Regions from separate parts of the Hymenobacter baengnokdamensis genome, predicted to be linked through region 1. Evidence: riboswitches for the same ligand, from Rfam matches in the RefSeq annotation. Region 1 holds a riboswitch; the other holds the start of a gene.

Region 1 (7,584 bases):
AATTCCTCGTTGTCGAAAAACATCTGGGTCACGATATAGTCGGCGCCCCGGTCTATTTTTTCCTTCAGGAAACGAATGTCCGAACCCATATTGGGCGCCTCGAAATGCTTTTCCGGGTAGCCGGCCGTGCCAATGCAGAAATCGGTGCACAGAATCGGCTCCGCGCCTTCGGGCTGGTACTGCTCGTCGTGGTCGTGGTAGCGGCCGTGGTTGAGGGCCGCAATCTGGCTGATGAGGTCGCAGGCGTAGGTGTGGCCATCGGGGTGCGGCTGAAAGTGGCCTTCGCTCTTAATTGGGTCGCCGCGCAGGGCCAGCACGTTATCAATGCCCAGAAAGTGCAGGTCAATCAGCGCGTTCTCGGTTTCTTCCTTGGCAAAGCCGCCGCAGATAAGGTGCGGCACGGTATCTACATCAAAGCGGTTTTTGATGGCCGCGCAGATGCCCACCGTGCCCGGCCGCTTGCGCACGGCCTTGCGCTGCAACAACCCGCCCGGCCGCTCGCGCAGCACAAACTCCTCGCGGTGGTACGTGACGTCAATAAATGGCGGCTTAAACTCCATCAGCGGCTCGATATTCGCAAACAGGCTGTGGATATTTTCGCCCTTGCGCGGGGGCAGCACCTCAAAGGAAAACAGGGTTTTGCCGTTGGCACGGCGCAGGTGTTCAGTTACTTTCATACACGTAGCGCGGACTCTGCGAGTCCGCGCGTAATAACGTTCGGGTGATGACACGCGCGGACTCGCCGAGTCCGCGCTACATTAGGCCGGGTCGTAGTTCAGGTTCGGCATCAGCCAGCGCTCCAGCTCGGGCAGCGGCATTTTTTTCCGTTCGGCTATATCGGCCACCTGGTCGCGCCCGATTTTGCCGAGGCCAAAATACCGGGCGGCCGGGTGAGCGTAGTACAGGCCGCTCACGGCCGCCGTGGGGTACATGGCCAGGTTTTCGGTGAGCGTAATACCCGTCTGCTTCTCAGCGTCGAGCAAGCGGAAAAGCGTAATTTTCTCGGTATGGTCGGGGCAGCCGGGATAGCCGGGCGCCGGCCGGATGCCCCGGTACTCCTCCTTAATCAGCGCCTCGCCGCTCAGGTTCTCATTGGGCGAATACCCCCAGAACTCTTCCCGCACGCGCTGATGCAGGCGCTCGGCAAAGGCTTCGGCCAGGCGGTCGGCCAGGGCCTTTATCATGATGCTGGAGTAGTCGTCGTGGTCGGCCTCGTACTGCTCAATCAGCTTCTCGATGCCCAGGCCGGCCGTTACGGCAAAGCCGCCGAGGTAGTCGGCCCGGCCGGTTTCTTTCGGGGCTAAATAATCAGAAAATGCTATATTATGCACGCCGGGCGCCTTTTCGCCCTGCTGGCGCAGGGTAAAGAACTCGTCGCGCACCTGCTGGCGGGTATCGTCCTCGTACACCTCGATGGTATCGTAATCGACGGTGTTGGCGGGCCAGAAGCCCAGCACGGCGCGGGCCGTGAGGCTCTTGTTGGCAATGACTTCGGCCAGCATCTTCTGGGCATCGTCGAAGAGGCGGCGGGCGGCCTCGCCCAGGTTCTCATCGTCCAGAATGCGCGGGTAGCGGCCCTTCAGCTCCCAGGTATGGAAGAAGGGCGTCCAGTCGATGTAGCGGGCCAGCTCGTCGAGCGGGTAGTTATCCAGCACCTGCGTACCCAGGAAGCTGGGCCGGGTGATGGGCGCCGTTTCCCAGTCGGCCCGGAAGCCGTTTTGGCGGGCGGCTTCGATGCTGAGGTAGCTTTTCTCGCGCTGGCGGCTGGCGTGGTCTTCGCGCAGAGCCTGGTACTCGTCGCGGATGGTCTGGGTATAGGCCGCTTTGCCCGAGCCGAGCAGGCTGGCCGCCACACCTACTGAGCGCGAGGCATCGTTTACGTAAACCGCTGAGCCCGAGTAAGCGGGCGCAATCTTCACGGCCGTGTGCAGGCGCGAGGTCGTGGCCCCGCCGATGAGCAGCGGCACTTGCAGCCGGCGCTTTTCCATCTCGCGGGCCACGTACACCATCTCATCGAGCGAGGGCGTGATGAGGCCGCTCAGGCCGATAATGTCGGCCCCCTGCTTCTGGGCTTCGTCCAGAATGCGCTCCAGCGGCACCATCACGCCCAGGTCCACGATGTCGAAGTTGTTGCAGGCCAGCACCACGCCCACGATGTTCTTACCGATGTCATGCACGTCGCCTTTCACGGTGGCCAGCAGGATTTTACCGGCCGTCTGGCGCTCCTGGCCGCGCTTGTCGGCCAGCAGGTAGGGCTCGAGGTAGGCCACGGCTTTTTTCATCACGCGGGCCGATTTCACCACCTGCGGCAAAAACATCTTGCCGGCTCCGAACAGGTCGCCGACCACGTTCATGCCGGCCATCAGCGGGCCCTCAATCACATCGAGCGGGCGGGCCAGCTGCTGGCGCACCTCCTCGGTGTCCTGGTCGATAAACTCGGTGATGCCGCGCACCAGGGCGTGCTGCAGGCGCTCGGCCACGGGCAGGCTGCGCCAAGCATCGGCCACCACTTCTACTTTGCCTTTCTGCTTCACCGTTTCGGCAAAGTCCACGAGGCGCTCGGTGGCATCGGGCCGACGGTTGAGCAGCACGTCTTCGCACAGCTCCAGCAAGTCTTTCGGAATCTCGTCGTACACCGCCAGCTGGCCGGCGTTCACGATGCCCATATCGAGCCCCGCCCGGATGGCGTGGTAGAGGAAGGCCGCGTGCATGGCCTCGCGCACCACGTCGTTGCCGCGGTACGAGAAGGAGATATTACTCACACCGCCGCTGGTGCGCACGCCGGGCAGGTTCGCCTTTATCCACTTCACCGCCGCGATAAAGTCGAGCGCGTAGTTGCGGTGCTCTTCCAGGCCCGTGCCCACGGTCAGGATGTTCGGGTCGAAGATGATATCCCCGGCCGGGAAGCCTACTTCCTGGGTCAGAATATCATACGAGCGCTGGCAGATTTCAATGCGCCGCTCGTAGCTGTCGGCCTGGCCGTTTTCGTCGAAGGCCATCACCACCACGGCCGCGCCGTACTGGCGCACCAGCCGGGCGTGGTGCCGAAAGCGCTCCTCGCCCTCTTTCAAAGATATGGAATTTACTATACTCTTGCCCTGCACGCACTTCAGCCCGGCCTCAATCACGCTCCACTTCGAGGAGTCAATCATGATGGGCAGGCGGGCAATGTCGGGCTCCGAGGCGATGAGGTGCAGGAAGGTCGTCATCACGGCCTCCGAGTCGAGCATGCCCTCGTCCATGTTGATGTCGAGCACCTGCGCACCGTTTTCTACCTGGTCGCGGGCCACGGCCAGCGCCGCCTCGTAGTCGCCCGCCCGAATGAGCCGCGCAAACGCCCGCGAGCCCGTCACGTTGCAGCGCTCGCCGATGTTGACAAACAGGCTCTCGGGCGTGATGTTGAAGGGTTCGAGGCCGGCGAGGCTAAGCGACGTATGCGGATTGAGCGTCGCCCCATCCACGAGGCCATCCACCGACACTTCAACACTTTCGGAGGCCACCGTCCGCGCCGGGTACTTAGCGGCCAGCTTTTTCAGCTCGGCAATGTGCTGGGGCGTGGTGCCGCAGCAGCCGCCCACCACGTTGAGCAGGCCTTCCCTGAGGTAGTCCTCGACCAGCGCCGCAAATTCCTGGGCGCTCTCGTCGTAGCCGCCGAAGGCATTGGGCAGGCCCGCGTTGGGGTAGGCCGACACGGGCACGTCGGCCAGGCGGGCCAGCTCGCGCACGTACCCCTTCAGCTGGTCGGCGCCAAGCGCACAGTTGAGGCCCACGCTCAGCAAAGGCAAGTGCTTGATGCTGTGCCAAAAAGCCTCCACCGTTTGGCCGCTCAGGGTGCGGCCCGAGGCATCGGTGATGGTGCCCGAAATCATAACCGGCACCACCCGGCCGCCCTCGTTGAAAAACTGCTGCACCGCGAAGAGCGCGGCCTTGGCGTTGAGCGTATCGAAGATGGTTTCGATGAGCAGCGCATCGACGCCGCCTTCCACAAGGCCGCGCGCCTGCTCCAGGTAGGCGGTAGCCAGCTCGTCAAACGTCACGGCCCGGAAGCCGGGGCGATTCACATCGGGCGAGAGCGAGGCGGTGCGGTTGGTAGGGCCGATGGCGCCGGCCACGAAGCGCGGCTGCCCCGGTGTGCGGGCCGTAAACTCGTCGGCCACCTCGCGGGCCAGGCGCGCCGACTCGTAGTTCAGCTCATATACTATGTGCTCCAGGCCGTAGTCGGCCTGCGCAATGGTAGTGCCCGAGAAGGTGTTGGTTTCGACCATATCGGCCCCGGCCTCAAAATATTCGGCATGAATGGCCCGGATAATGTCGGGCCGCGTCAGGCTCAGCAGGTCGTTGTTGCCGCGCAGCGGGCGCGGATGGTCGGCAAAGCGGGCACCCCGAAAGTCTTCTTCTTCGAGCGGGTAGCGCTGAATCATGGTGCCCATGGCACCATCCAGCACGAGCAGGCGCTGGCGCATAAGCGCAGGCAGCGGAGAAACAGCGGTAGAGTCTGGGGCAACAGCGGCAGCGGCGGACATATTCTTTCTGAAAGCAAAACAGGTGCAAGCAGCTCCTATCCAGAAAGAAAGCCGCGCCGGGCGGCGCAGGTTCCGGCTGATATCTTCTCCGGCCTAAGTGACTGGCCGAACAGGAGTTGGCACCTACTCGGGGTAGGTTGCCAAGACGTCATCGGGCCTGGTCCCTCGGTCTTTCTGGATAGCAGCGACTACGAAGATAAGCACGCGGCGCGAAATGCCGACTATCGTAGTCCAGCGCGGTTTCGGCCTCCGTGCATGGCCGGGCAGTAGCGCGGGCTTTCAGTCCGCGAGTACCCCAAGCCTCCCACAGCAAAGTAGGGCCCTGTAGAGACGCATCCTTGCGTCTCGGCGTTGAACGACCAGAGCTGCGCTTTCAACAACGCCCAGACGCTGCACCCGGCTATATATTGCTCCCTGATTTGCTTTAACTCGCGGACTAAAAGTCCGCGCTACCGGAAAGCTACCAAGCAGCTACCAACCCTAAAAAAAGCGCCTCCAGTTCGGGAGGCGCTTTTCAGTCAGCTTCAATACCGGAGCTACAACTTAGGGCAGCAGCACGCCCCGGTAAATGTTGGGGTCCAGGCTCGGGATAGTTGAGCCGTAGTAATTGTTAATTACCCGAATCCACTCGTTGGCCACTACGGCGTAGCCGCGGGGCGTGGGGTGCACCCCATCGAGGGAGAAAAGGTTGCCGGTCACGAAGGCAGCCGAGTTGTTTACGGCATTGGTCGTAATACCCCGCGTGGCAATACTGGTAAAGAACGTGCTCATATCTACAACCGGCACTTTAAAGCGCAGGGCAGTTTTAGCAATAATCGTGTTGAGCTGCGCCGTGCGCGCTACTACTGCGGCAGCTTCCGTAGCATCGAGCACATACTTGCTGGGCAGGGGGTTGGCCTGCGTAGCCGAATAACCCACGCCCACTGGGAAAGGGTTAGTGGTGCTGGGCGTACCAATAACGGACTGGGCCGGCAGCGTCAACAGGTCGGCCGAGGTAGCCTCACGCACGGTGCCGGTGCCCGTGGTGATGTACAGGCTGGCGCCCGCTGCATTGGGCAGGGCCGGGTTGGCCTTGATACCGGCAATTACTGTGGCAACCGGCACCGTGGTGAAATACGGAATATTCGTCACGTTCGGGATATTCGCCACCGCACCCTTCACCGTACCAGCTTTGGTAATGGTAGAGAGAATATCGCGGTAGCCCCGCCCGAAGCTGGTGGTATCGGTCATGTTGCTGAACGGGTTGGCCGGGTCTACCACGCCGCCATTGGTGGCGTAGGTAAGCACGTCGTTATTACCCAGCCAGCAGGTGAAAAAAGTCGGATTTTTCTGCCCGATGTACGTCACGTAGTCCTTGCTGCCCCGGTCGGCCGGCGGCAGCAGGCGCTGGTAAAAGTTATTGAGGGTGCCGTAGGCCTGAGCAGCCCCGGCTATCAGGGGCACCGTAGAGGCTTTGGCACTGGCGCTTAGCACCGAAATACCGGGCACTCCCAGGTTGTCGGGCTGGTTGCCGGTATAGGCTTCCAGCTCAGACGGGAAGGTAGGGTTAGCCCCCGTGTAAGCTACTTGCTCACCTAAGTAGCTATTGGCAGCCGACGGCACCACCGGAGCCAGCGCGCCATTTACCACTTGCAGCTTAATGTAGCCCGAGCCATCTTTTTTGGCGCTCGAAAAGGCGGGCTGCACGAAGTTGGCCGGGCCCTTGCCGGTAGTGCCAAACTGCTGAGCCAGCAAAGCCGGGTAAGAAACGGCCTGCACTTCGTTGTAGAGGCCACCGTCGCTGTAGCCCGAGGTGAGCGAGTTGCCGATTGCTACGTAGCTCGTGAAGTCGAGCGGGCCGGCCGAAGCAGCCGGGGCAGTTGCGTCCAGGTTAGACTGGCAGCCGGCCAGACCCAGGCCCAGGCCTAGTAGCGCCAGCGCCGGCCGGGCAGTTTTATGCAGAGGGAATAAAGTCGTCATGGGTAGGAAAATGACAGGATTAGAATTTCATGTACAGCCCTACGCCGGGCACGCTGATGGTCGTTTTGTAGGTGCCGGCCACGCGGTCGGTCGTACCATTGCTGATGAGGTCATCCTGCGTCTGGCTGCGCTTCATAAAGTCTTCGAACAGGAAGGAGGCATCGAGGCCAAAGCGCTGACCGAAGGCGTACGTGAAGCCGGCAGTCAGGCCCAGGCGGTCGGCATCGGGCGTTTCGGGCGTTACGAAGCCGTCCCGCACGCAGCTCATGTCGTAGAAGGTACCGGCCCGCACTGTAAAGTTGTCGGTAATCTTGTACTGCGCTCCCACCCGGAAAGCCAGGGCGTCCTGGTACTCGCGCTTGGAAGAAGAAGTAGCGGCTCCTCCCAGCACCCCGCCGGCGTACGTAAAGTCGAGCGACTGGTAGCGGCTCCAGCCCACGAGGTTGGCGTCGAAAGCCAGCGTCAGCTTATCGTTGGGGCGGATACCCAGGCCTACGCTATATACATCGGGCAGGGGCAGCGTCACGTCGAAGCTGGTTGCCGAGAAGTTGCTGCGGGCCGAGGCCGGCAGGTTGGTCAGTGTAATGTCGCCGCTGCCCACGTGCGCATCAATAGCCGAGCGGTAGCTGATGCCCAGGCTTAGCTTTTCCGATGGCTTAAACAGAATGCCGGCATTATAGCCCAGCTTGTGGTCGGCATTGCCGGTGAGCTGCGCGTGCGCCGGCGTCGTGCTGCCCTGCGCCTGCAGGGGTATATCACGCTGCAGGTCTACGCTGCCCATAGCCAGCATCACGAGGCCCGCGCCCACGCTCACCTGAGGCGTGATGGCATAGGCCGCCGTAGCCTGCACAAATACCGAGCGCAGGTTGATGTCGGTGAGCGCATAGCGCCCTTCCCAGCCCGGCTGGTAATGCACCTCGCTGCCAAAAGGCGTGTACACGCCGGCCCCAAGGCGCCATTTGCCTTCCTTCGGGCCGAAGCCGATGAAGCCGCTAAAGGGGAATACATTGGTATTCTGCAAATTACGCTGCCCCTGGTCGGCCGCATCGGGCCGAAAGGAGATGCGCGGAATAGCCATGTTGCCGCCCACCTGAAAGCCGGT
Region 2 (7,584 bases), 1.1 Mb from region 1:
CACAAACACCGCGTTGTGCGAGTGCATGGAGTATTTCAGCATGTTGAGGGGGTTGGGCTGCGCGCCCGACTCGGCCTCCACCTTGGCCTCGCTGCTGGCGGCTAGCACGTCCTGGATAGCCACCGATTTCTTGATGTCTTCGTTGGCGCGGATGTGGCCGTCGGCAAACTGCACGTCGTCAAAAGCCAAGCCTTTGAGCGGCGAGTTGTCCAGTTGTTGGGCCAGCTTGAGCAGCTTCTTGCCCAACTCCTGGCAGGTGGCCTGAATGGCCGAGCCCACCGAGGCGGCCGTCCAGGAGCCGCCCTGCACGGGGGAGAGCGGCAGCGTGGTATCGCCAAGCACCGAGGTCACGTTTTCGATGGGCAGGCCCAGGGTTTGGGCGGCTACCTGCGTCATGATGGTGTAGGTGCCGGTGCCGATGTCGTTGGAGGCGCTGCTCACCGTGAGGTGGCCGTCGGCGGTGAGGCTGGCCTTGGCGGCCGTTTTCTGCATGGAGGCATCCCAGCAGCCGGTGGCCATGCCGTAGCCCACGAGCAGGTCGCCGTCGCGCATCGAGCGGGGCTCGGGGCAGCGCTGGCTCCAGCCGAAGCGGGCGGCGCCTTCGCGGTAGCAGTCGCGCAGGCGCTTACTGCTGAAGGGCTTCTTCTCGGTGGGGTCGGTTTCAGTGTAGTTGAGCAGGCGGAATTCTAGTGGGTCAACACCGGCCGCATACGCCATCTCGTCCATCGCCGACTCAATGGCAAACGAGCCAGTGGCCGCGCCGGGCGCCCGCATGTCGACCGGCGAGAACACGTCGAGCCGCGCCAGCTCGTAGTCAAATTTCCAGTTGGGGCTCTCGTACAGGATGCCCGACCAGTTGACTACCGTCTCGGTAAAGTTTTCAAACTGCGAGGTTTCGGCCAGGGCCTTGTGCTCCAGCGATTGCAGGTGGCCGTAGTCGTCGGTGGCCAGCTTCACGGTTTGCAGCGTGTGGGGCCGGTGACCGAAGCTGAACATCTGCTGGCGCGTGAGCGACACGCGCACCGAGTGCTTGAGCTCCAGCGCCGCCAGCACCGCCAGAAACGCCTGGTACTGCGGCCGCAGGCCCGAGCCGAAGCCCCCGCCGGTGTACTTCGAAATTACCCGCGCCTCGTCCTTGCTTAGCCCGAAAATCTTGCAGATGTACTGTTGCACGTTCAGCGCGCCCTGCGTCTTATCGTAGATTTTCAGGTGCTTACCCTCGCCCAGCCACTCCACGGTAGTGGCGTACATCTCCATCGGGTTGTGGTGCTGGGTCAGGTGAATGTACTCACCCTCGTGCTGGTGCGGCGCTTTGTTGAACGCACCTTCGGCATCGCCCTTCGGCTTGGGCGGCGGCACAAAGCCATCCTTGCCTTTGGGTGCCGGAAAGCCTTGGGTGCGCTTCGTTTCGAGGTCGGTGTCGTGGGCTACGGCCTCATACTCAATGCGCAGCACCGAAGCCGCGTAGCGGGCCAACTCAAACGTCTCGGCCACTACCAGCGCCACCGGCTGCATATTAAAGAGGATTTCAGGCTCGTGCAGCGGCCGGAAGGGCGAGCCGCCGGGCGCCACATCGTCCTTATAGCTGCGGTCGAACCACGCCAGCGACGGCACATTCTCGTGCGAAAAAATCTGCTTCACGCCAGGGATAGCCAGCACGGGCGCGCTGTCAATTCTAGTGATTTTGCCCTTGGTAATGGGGCTGCTCACCACGTAGCCATACCATTGGTCGGGCACGTTGTACTCGGCAGCGTATTTGGCCGCGCCGGTCACTTTGGCCTTGCCCTCAAAGCGGCTGGTGGGCTTGCCAATATAGTCGGTACCCAGGCGCACAGTGGGCGGGGTGGCAATAGTCTGGCTCATGGGTTTGAATTCTGGAAAGCGTTGTCATTCTGCGAATAGTCCATTTCGGTGGCCTGCTTGAGCGCCCGCACGATGGCGCGCTTAGCCAGCTCGATTTTGAAGGTGTTGGAGCCGTAGCCTTTGGCCTCTTCTACTACCTTGGCGGCCACCTTGCGGAAGGTGTCGGCCGTGGCGGGCTGGCCTTTCAGCATGGCTTCGGCTTCCTTGTCGCGCCAGGGCTTGTGGGCCACGCCGCCCAGGGCTAGCCGGGCTTCTTTGATGGTATTACCATCCAGCTCCAGCGCCGCCGCCACGCTCACCAGCGCGAAAGCATAGCTGGCCCGGTCGCGCAGCTTGAGGTAGGTAAAGTTCTTGGCAAATCCCTGGGCCGGCAGGTCGATGCCGGTAATCAATTCGCCGGGCTTCAGGTTGTTATCCAGCTCGGGCGTATCGCCCGGCAGCCGGTGGAAATCCTCAAACTGGATGGTGCGCTCACCGTCCGGGCCGGCTACCCGCACCACGGCTTCGAGGGCGGCCAGGGCCACGCACATATCGCTGGGATGGGTAGCAATGCAGCTTTCGCTGGTGCCCAGAATGCCGCACACCCGGTTGTAGCCGCCAATAGCCGAGCAGCCGGTGCCGGGCTCGCGCTTGTTGCAGGGCGTGGCGAGGTCGTAGAAATAGTAGCACCGCGTGCGCTGCAACAGGTTGCCGCCATCGGTGGCCATGTTGCGCAGCTGCGGCGTGGCCCCGGCCAGAATGGCCTGGCTCAGCAGCGGGTAGCGGGCCTCTACCTCGGGGTGCCAGGCCGTTTCGGCGTTGGTGGCGAGGGCGCCCAGGCGCAGGCCACCTTCGGGGGTTTGTTCAATTTTGCCCAGCGGCAGTTTGTGCAAGCTGGTGAGGTGGGTGGGGCGGCTCACGTTTTCCTTCATCAGGTCGATGAGGTTGGTGCCGCCGCCCAGGTAGGCCGAGCTTTCGTGGCTGGCCTTATCGCGCACGGCTTCGGCAACGCCCGTGGCTTGGGTGAGGGTGAAACTATTCATAGCGCGTTGATTATTAGCTGACTGAGCTGGAGGTAGTTGGCTGAGCCGGAATCGTGACGAGGCGGCCGTTGTCCACCGTCACGCGGCCATCGTGCAGCACTTCCATCACCGCCGACAGGATATTTGGGTAAGCACCGCAGCGGCAGAGGTTGCCGCTCATCAGCTCGCGCACCTCGGCTTCAGTCTTGGCGCGGCCCTCATTTATAAGACCTTGGGCCGAGCAAATCTGGCCCGGCGTGCAGTAGCCGCACTGAAAGGCGTCGTGGTCGATAAACGCCTGTTGCAAGGGCGAGAGGTTTTCCTCGGTACCCAGCCCTTCAATAGTCTGAATGTCCGCGCCCTGATACACGGTGGCCAGGGCCAGGCACGAGTTAATACGCTTGCCTTCAACGAGAATGGTACAGGCGCCGCACTGGCCGTGGTCGCAGCCTTTCTTGGTGCCGGTGAGGTCCAGGTACTCGCGCAGGGCATCAAGCAGGGTGGTCCAAGGAGCAATTTTAATCGTGTGGTCCTGGCCGTTAACGTGCAGCGTCACGTCCTCGGCGGGCACCACGGCCGGCGGTATGCGGTCCAGCGGCTGTTGGGTGAAAGGTAAACTCATGTACTACTGAGACTAAATGAAACGAGCGATTTAAGCAGTTAAATAATACGGCTTAGCATGGGTTTGCGATGTTTTTAAAAAGTCTAAATAGGCTGGCTGCTATGAGGCTACTACCCTGGCAGGTAGCTTTATTACAAGTGAAAAGGCGAAAAAAAGAAGCTGATGCTTTTTATGAAAACCTGTTTTTTAAGCTGGTTTAGCAGGCTGAGGCTTACGGCTTCTTAGCTGGGCCGCCTACTTGCCCATGTCAGGGCTGCGCCTTTACCTTTGCGGCACGCTCCTTCACCGGAGCCCTTATCAAGAAAGGCGGAGGGACAGGCCCGACGATGCCTTAGCAACCAGTAGCGATACGAAGGTGCTAATTCCTGTTCCGAAACCCGGCCCCGGCCGGTTTCGGAAGCAGATAAGTTATAAGATGCCGGTTGCCGCCGTGGCGGTGCATGCTCTTCTGACTTGTCGGAAGGGCTTTTTTTGGCTCTTCCGGTGAGGAATATCTTGCGTTAGGGACGGGTGAGTAGGCGTGAATAATATTCACAAAATATTATATTAAACATGACCCGTACCGACCTCCACATTGGGCTTTTCGGCTTTGGCGTAGTGGGCCAGGGCCTGCACGCCGTGCTGGCCCGCACGCCCGGCCTGCGCGCCCGCATCGGCCGCATTGCCGTCAGGAGCCGCACCAAGCCGCGCCCGCTGCCCGCCGAGCTGTTCACCTTCGATAAAAACGACCTGCTGGGCGACCCGGCCCTGACGGTAATTGTGGAGCTGATAGACGACGCCGACGAAGCCTATCTGATTGTAAAAGAGGCGCTGCTGCGGGGTAAGGCCGTGGTCACGGCCAATAAGAAGATGCTGGCCGAGCACCTGCCCGAGCTCATTGCCATTCAGCAGCAAACCGGCACGCCCTTGCTCTACGAGGCGGCCGCCTGCGCCAGCCTGCCCGTTATCCGCAACCTGGAGGAATATTATGATACCGATTTGCTGGAATCGGTGGAAGGTATTATCAATGGCTCGACCAACTACATTCTCACGGCTATGCACCGCGACCGGCAGCCCTACGCCGAGGCGCTGGCCCGCGCTCAGGCGCTGGGCTTTGCTGAAAGCAACCCGGCCCTCGACGTAGAGGGGCTCGATGCCCGCAATAAGCTGGTGCTGCTGCTGGCTCACGCCTTTGGGCTGGTGGTGGCCCCTGCCGATTTGCTGGCCGTGGGTATTACGGCTATCAGTGAGCTGGCCACGGCCTATGCCCGCGAGCAGGGACTGATAATCAAGCTGGTAGCGGAGGCGCGGCGCCTGCCGGGCGGCAGACTGGCGGCGGGCGTGCTGCCCACGCTGGTGCGCCCCGGCCACGAGCTGGCGCAGGTGCACGACGAGTTCAACGGTCTCATAACCCAGAGCACATTTGCCGACCGGCAGTTTTTTCTGGGGCGGGGGGCGGGAGCTTTTCCTACCGCTTCGGCCGTGCTCAGCGACTTGTCGGCCCTTACCTATGGCTACCGCTATGGCTACAAGAAAATTCAGCAGAACGCCCACCTCGCCCTCGCGCCCGATGCGGCCGAAGTAGAGGTGCTGGTGACATTCGACGAGGCCAATGCGCCTGCCGAAGCCGACTTCTCGGCCGTGCACGAGCAGTTTCGGTCGGCGCAGCGCGGCAACTACCTAACAGGCACTATCGGCCTTGGGCAGCTGGCGCGGGCGGCGTGGCTGCGCCGGCCGGGCGTGAGCGTGGTGCGGCTGGCCGGGCCGCTGCGGGCTACTATGGCGCCATAGTAGCCCGGTTTAAAGCAGGTTGCAAGTCAGGGTACAGGTTGAGCGCGGCGGGCTGCCGGCTTTTAGCCGGCTGTCCGCTCGTTGGCTGAACAAGCGGTGTGAACGATGAGCGAACAGCCGGCCAAAAGCTGGCAGCCCACTCATACGTTAACCTGAAAGATGCGTTAAACAACTCGAATGAGACTGCCCAGCTTGCGAAGGTGCTAAAAAAGAGGGTTCGCCGGCTGGCTAAGCAGCGGCGAACCCTCCGGTAAGCGTTGAGCCTTGGGTTGCTATTCGGTCTTCACAAACTTCACCGACAGGCGCTGAGCGCCCGGCGCGGCCTGGTACACGAGCAGGTAGTTGCCGGTCGCCAGCTGGCGCACGTCGAGCTGCGTCTGGCTGGTGCCGGGCTGGGCCACTACTGTGCCAACCAGCCGGCCTTCAAAGCTATAGATAGTGAAGCTGCCCGCCGCGCCGGACTGGGCCGGGTGCGTTACCGTGATAGACTGCCCGGCCTGCGCAGGGTTGGGGTACACCTGGAGCAGGTCGCTGGCGCTGGCTTTGTGCGTGCTTAGCACCGTGGCGGCTACCAGGCCATTGAGGTAGTTTTCGAGGTTGGTATAGCCGTTGGCCGCGATAAATGCGCGGTCGGCCGGGTCGTTGGGGTTCAGGCTGTTGGCGGTTTCGTAGGCGTCGGGCATACCATCGTGGTCGGTATCGACGGGGGCCGGGGTATTGCAGTTGAGAATATCCCAGGCGCCTTTCGAGTTGGCGTAGGCTGTGCCGTGCGGGTAGCCGCCCTGCACGTCGATGATACGACCCGTGCGGTCCTTTACTTCCTGAATAATGCGGGTATCCACCGGGTCGCGGGTGGGCAGCGTGCAGCCCGCGCCCGCCAATACCGACGCATAGGCGGCAGCCGCCGTTTGAGTTGGCAGCGCATAGCTCTCAATAGCAAACGGCACCAGCACCTTCGACTGCACAGTATCGGCCATGGTGCCGCCGCTCATGGCTGCGCCATACCAGTTGTGGCTGGTTACGAAAGCCGAGTTATCGACGTAGTTGCCGCTCAGATAATACTTGCCGTAGGGGAGTATCGGGCTGCTGGTTTGCTTATAAGGATTGATAATCATCGAGCGCACCGACACGCCCGAGCTACTGCCGGGGTTGGTATTGGGGCCGTATTTATAATAGTTATTCACTATATTATAATTGCCGCCTTCCCCGCCGTTGGTGGTGTAGCTGCCCCAGTCGTAAATCACGTTGTTGACAAACTCCGCATTTTCCTGGCCTGCCGTGTAGGGCGACAGGTTGCGCGAGCCGTCGAAACGGGGGTTGCGGCCCTGCATGTGCGCCAGCAGGTTGTGGTGAAAGGAGGCGTGCCGCCCACCCCAGATGCCGCCGTAGCCGTGGTGCTCAAAATCCGTGTCGCCGGTTTCGAAGTGGTATGAGTAGTTCAGCCCCTCGCTGATGAGGTTCCATTGCAGCGTAGTATTGTCGCCCTTGTAGCAGGTAAACGACTCATCATCGCCCCAGCTAAAGGTGCAGTGGTCTACCACCAGGCCGGTAGTGCCCGAGATGGCATCGAAGGCATCTTCGTCGCCGCTGCCATTGACCATGCCCAGGTTCTGGTACTGGTCGCCGAGGCGGAAGCGCATAAAGCGCACAATCACGTTGTTGCCCTTTACATTGCTTTGCTTATCGGCTACGCAGATACCATCGCCGGGGGCAGTTTGGCCGGCCAGCGTCGTATTGGCCGGAATGCTCAGCTGCGAAACCAGGTGAATGGTGCCGCACACCCGGAACACCACCGTGCGGCTCGGATACGTGCCCGACAAAGCCTGCCGCAGGCTGCCTGCCCCCGAGTCATTGAGGTTGGTTACCTCCAGCACCGTCGTTGGCACTGCCGTGCTGCCTCGCCCGCCAGTAGTATACTTGCCGGCCCCTTCGGCCCCCGGAAACGCGGGTAGCTGCGCGGCCACTGGCCCGGCTAGCAAGCAAAGCAGGCCTAGCCCGGCGGGCCGGGAAAGGGAAGGCAAAAGACGGGAGGCGTAGCGCTGACTCATGGGCATAAAACAGATAGGAACCGGCTGCAGGCAGCCGGAAATTGGACTAAGGGAGTATAATATTAACCAGGGTCTGCCTCGAAAAAATGAGGGTTCCCGGCTTTTTTTGCGCAAACGATGCCGGTAACGTTGCCACCCGGCCAGTTGCGGGTAGTTCTCACTGCCGGCGGGGCCGTAAGCGCGGTGTAGCCGGAATTGGAATCCGGGGTGCGGGTAGTATCCTTCCGCTGGCCGGGTATATTTGGGCATGACGCCTTCTGTTTCTTTGCCCATTCCGGCC

Evidence for each region. A riboswitch is a leader RNA that binds a small molecule or an ion and turns the genes downstream of it on or off. The one in region 1 is predicted to bind S-adenosylmethionine.
Region 2: another riboswitch for S-adenosylmethionine. It lies ahead of F6X24_RS10355 (homoserine dehydrogenase); the one in region 1 lies ahead of metH (methionine synthase).

Annotation. Positions count from the first base shown of each region.
Region 1 is NZ_CP044285.1:1,317,161-1,324,744, reverse strand. It holds gene metF (methylenetetrahydrofolate reductase [NAD(P)H]) at 1-677, opposite strand, end outside; gene metH (methionine synthase) at 759-4,523, opposite strand; SAM riboswitch class I at 4,600-4,708, opposite strand; gene F6X24_RS05620 (SGNH/GDSL hydrolase family protein) at 5,067-6,482, opposite strand; gene F6X24_RS05615 (OmpP1/FadL family transporter) at 6,502-7,584, opposite strand, start outside.
Region 2 is NZ_CP044285.1:2,428,513-2,436,096, forward strand. It holds gene F6X24_RS10340 (xanthine dehydrogenase family protein molybdopterin-binding subunit) at 1-1,863, opposite strand, end outside; gene F6X24_RS10345 (FAD binding domain-containing protein) at 1,860-2,885, opposite strand; gene F6X24_RS10350 ((2Fe-2S)-binding protein) at 2,899-3,486, opposite strand; SAM riboswitch class I at 3,778-3,896, shown strand; gene F6X24_RS10355 (homoserine dehydrogenase) at 4,039-5,256, shown strand; gene F6X24_RS10360 (T9SS type A sorting domain-containing protein) at 5,529-7,277, opposite strand; gene F6X24_RS10365 (Gfo/Idh/MocA family oxidoreductase) at 7,552-7,584, shown strand, end outside.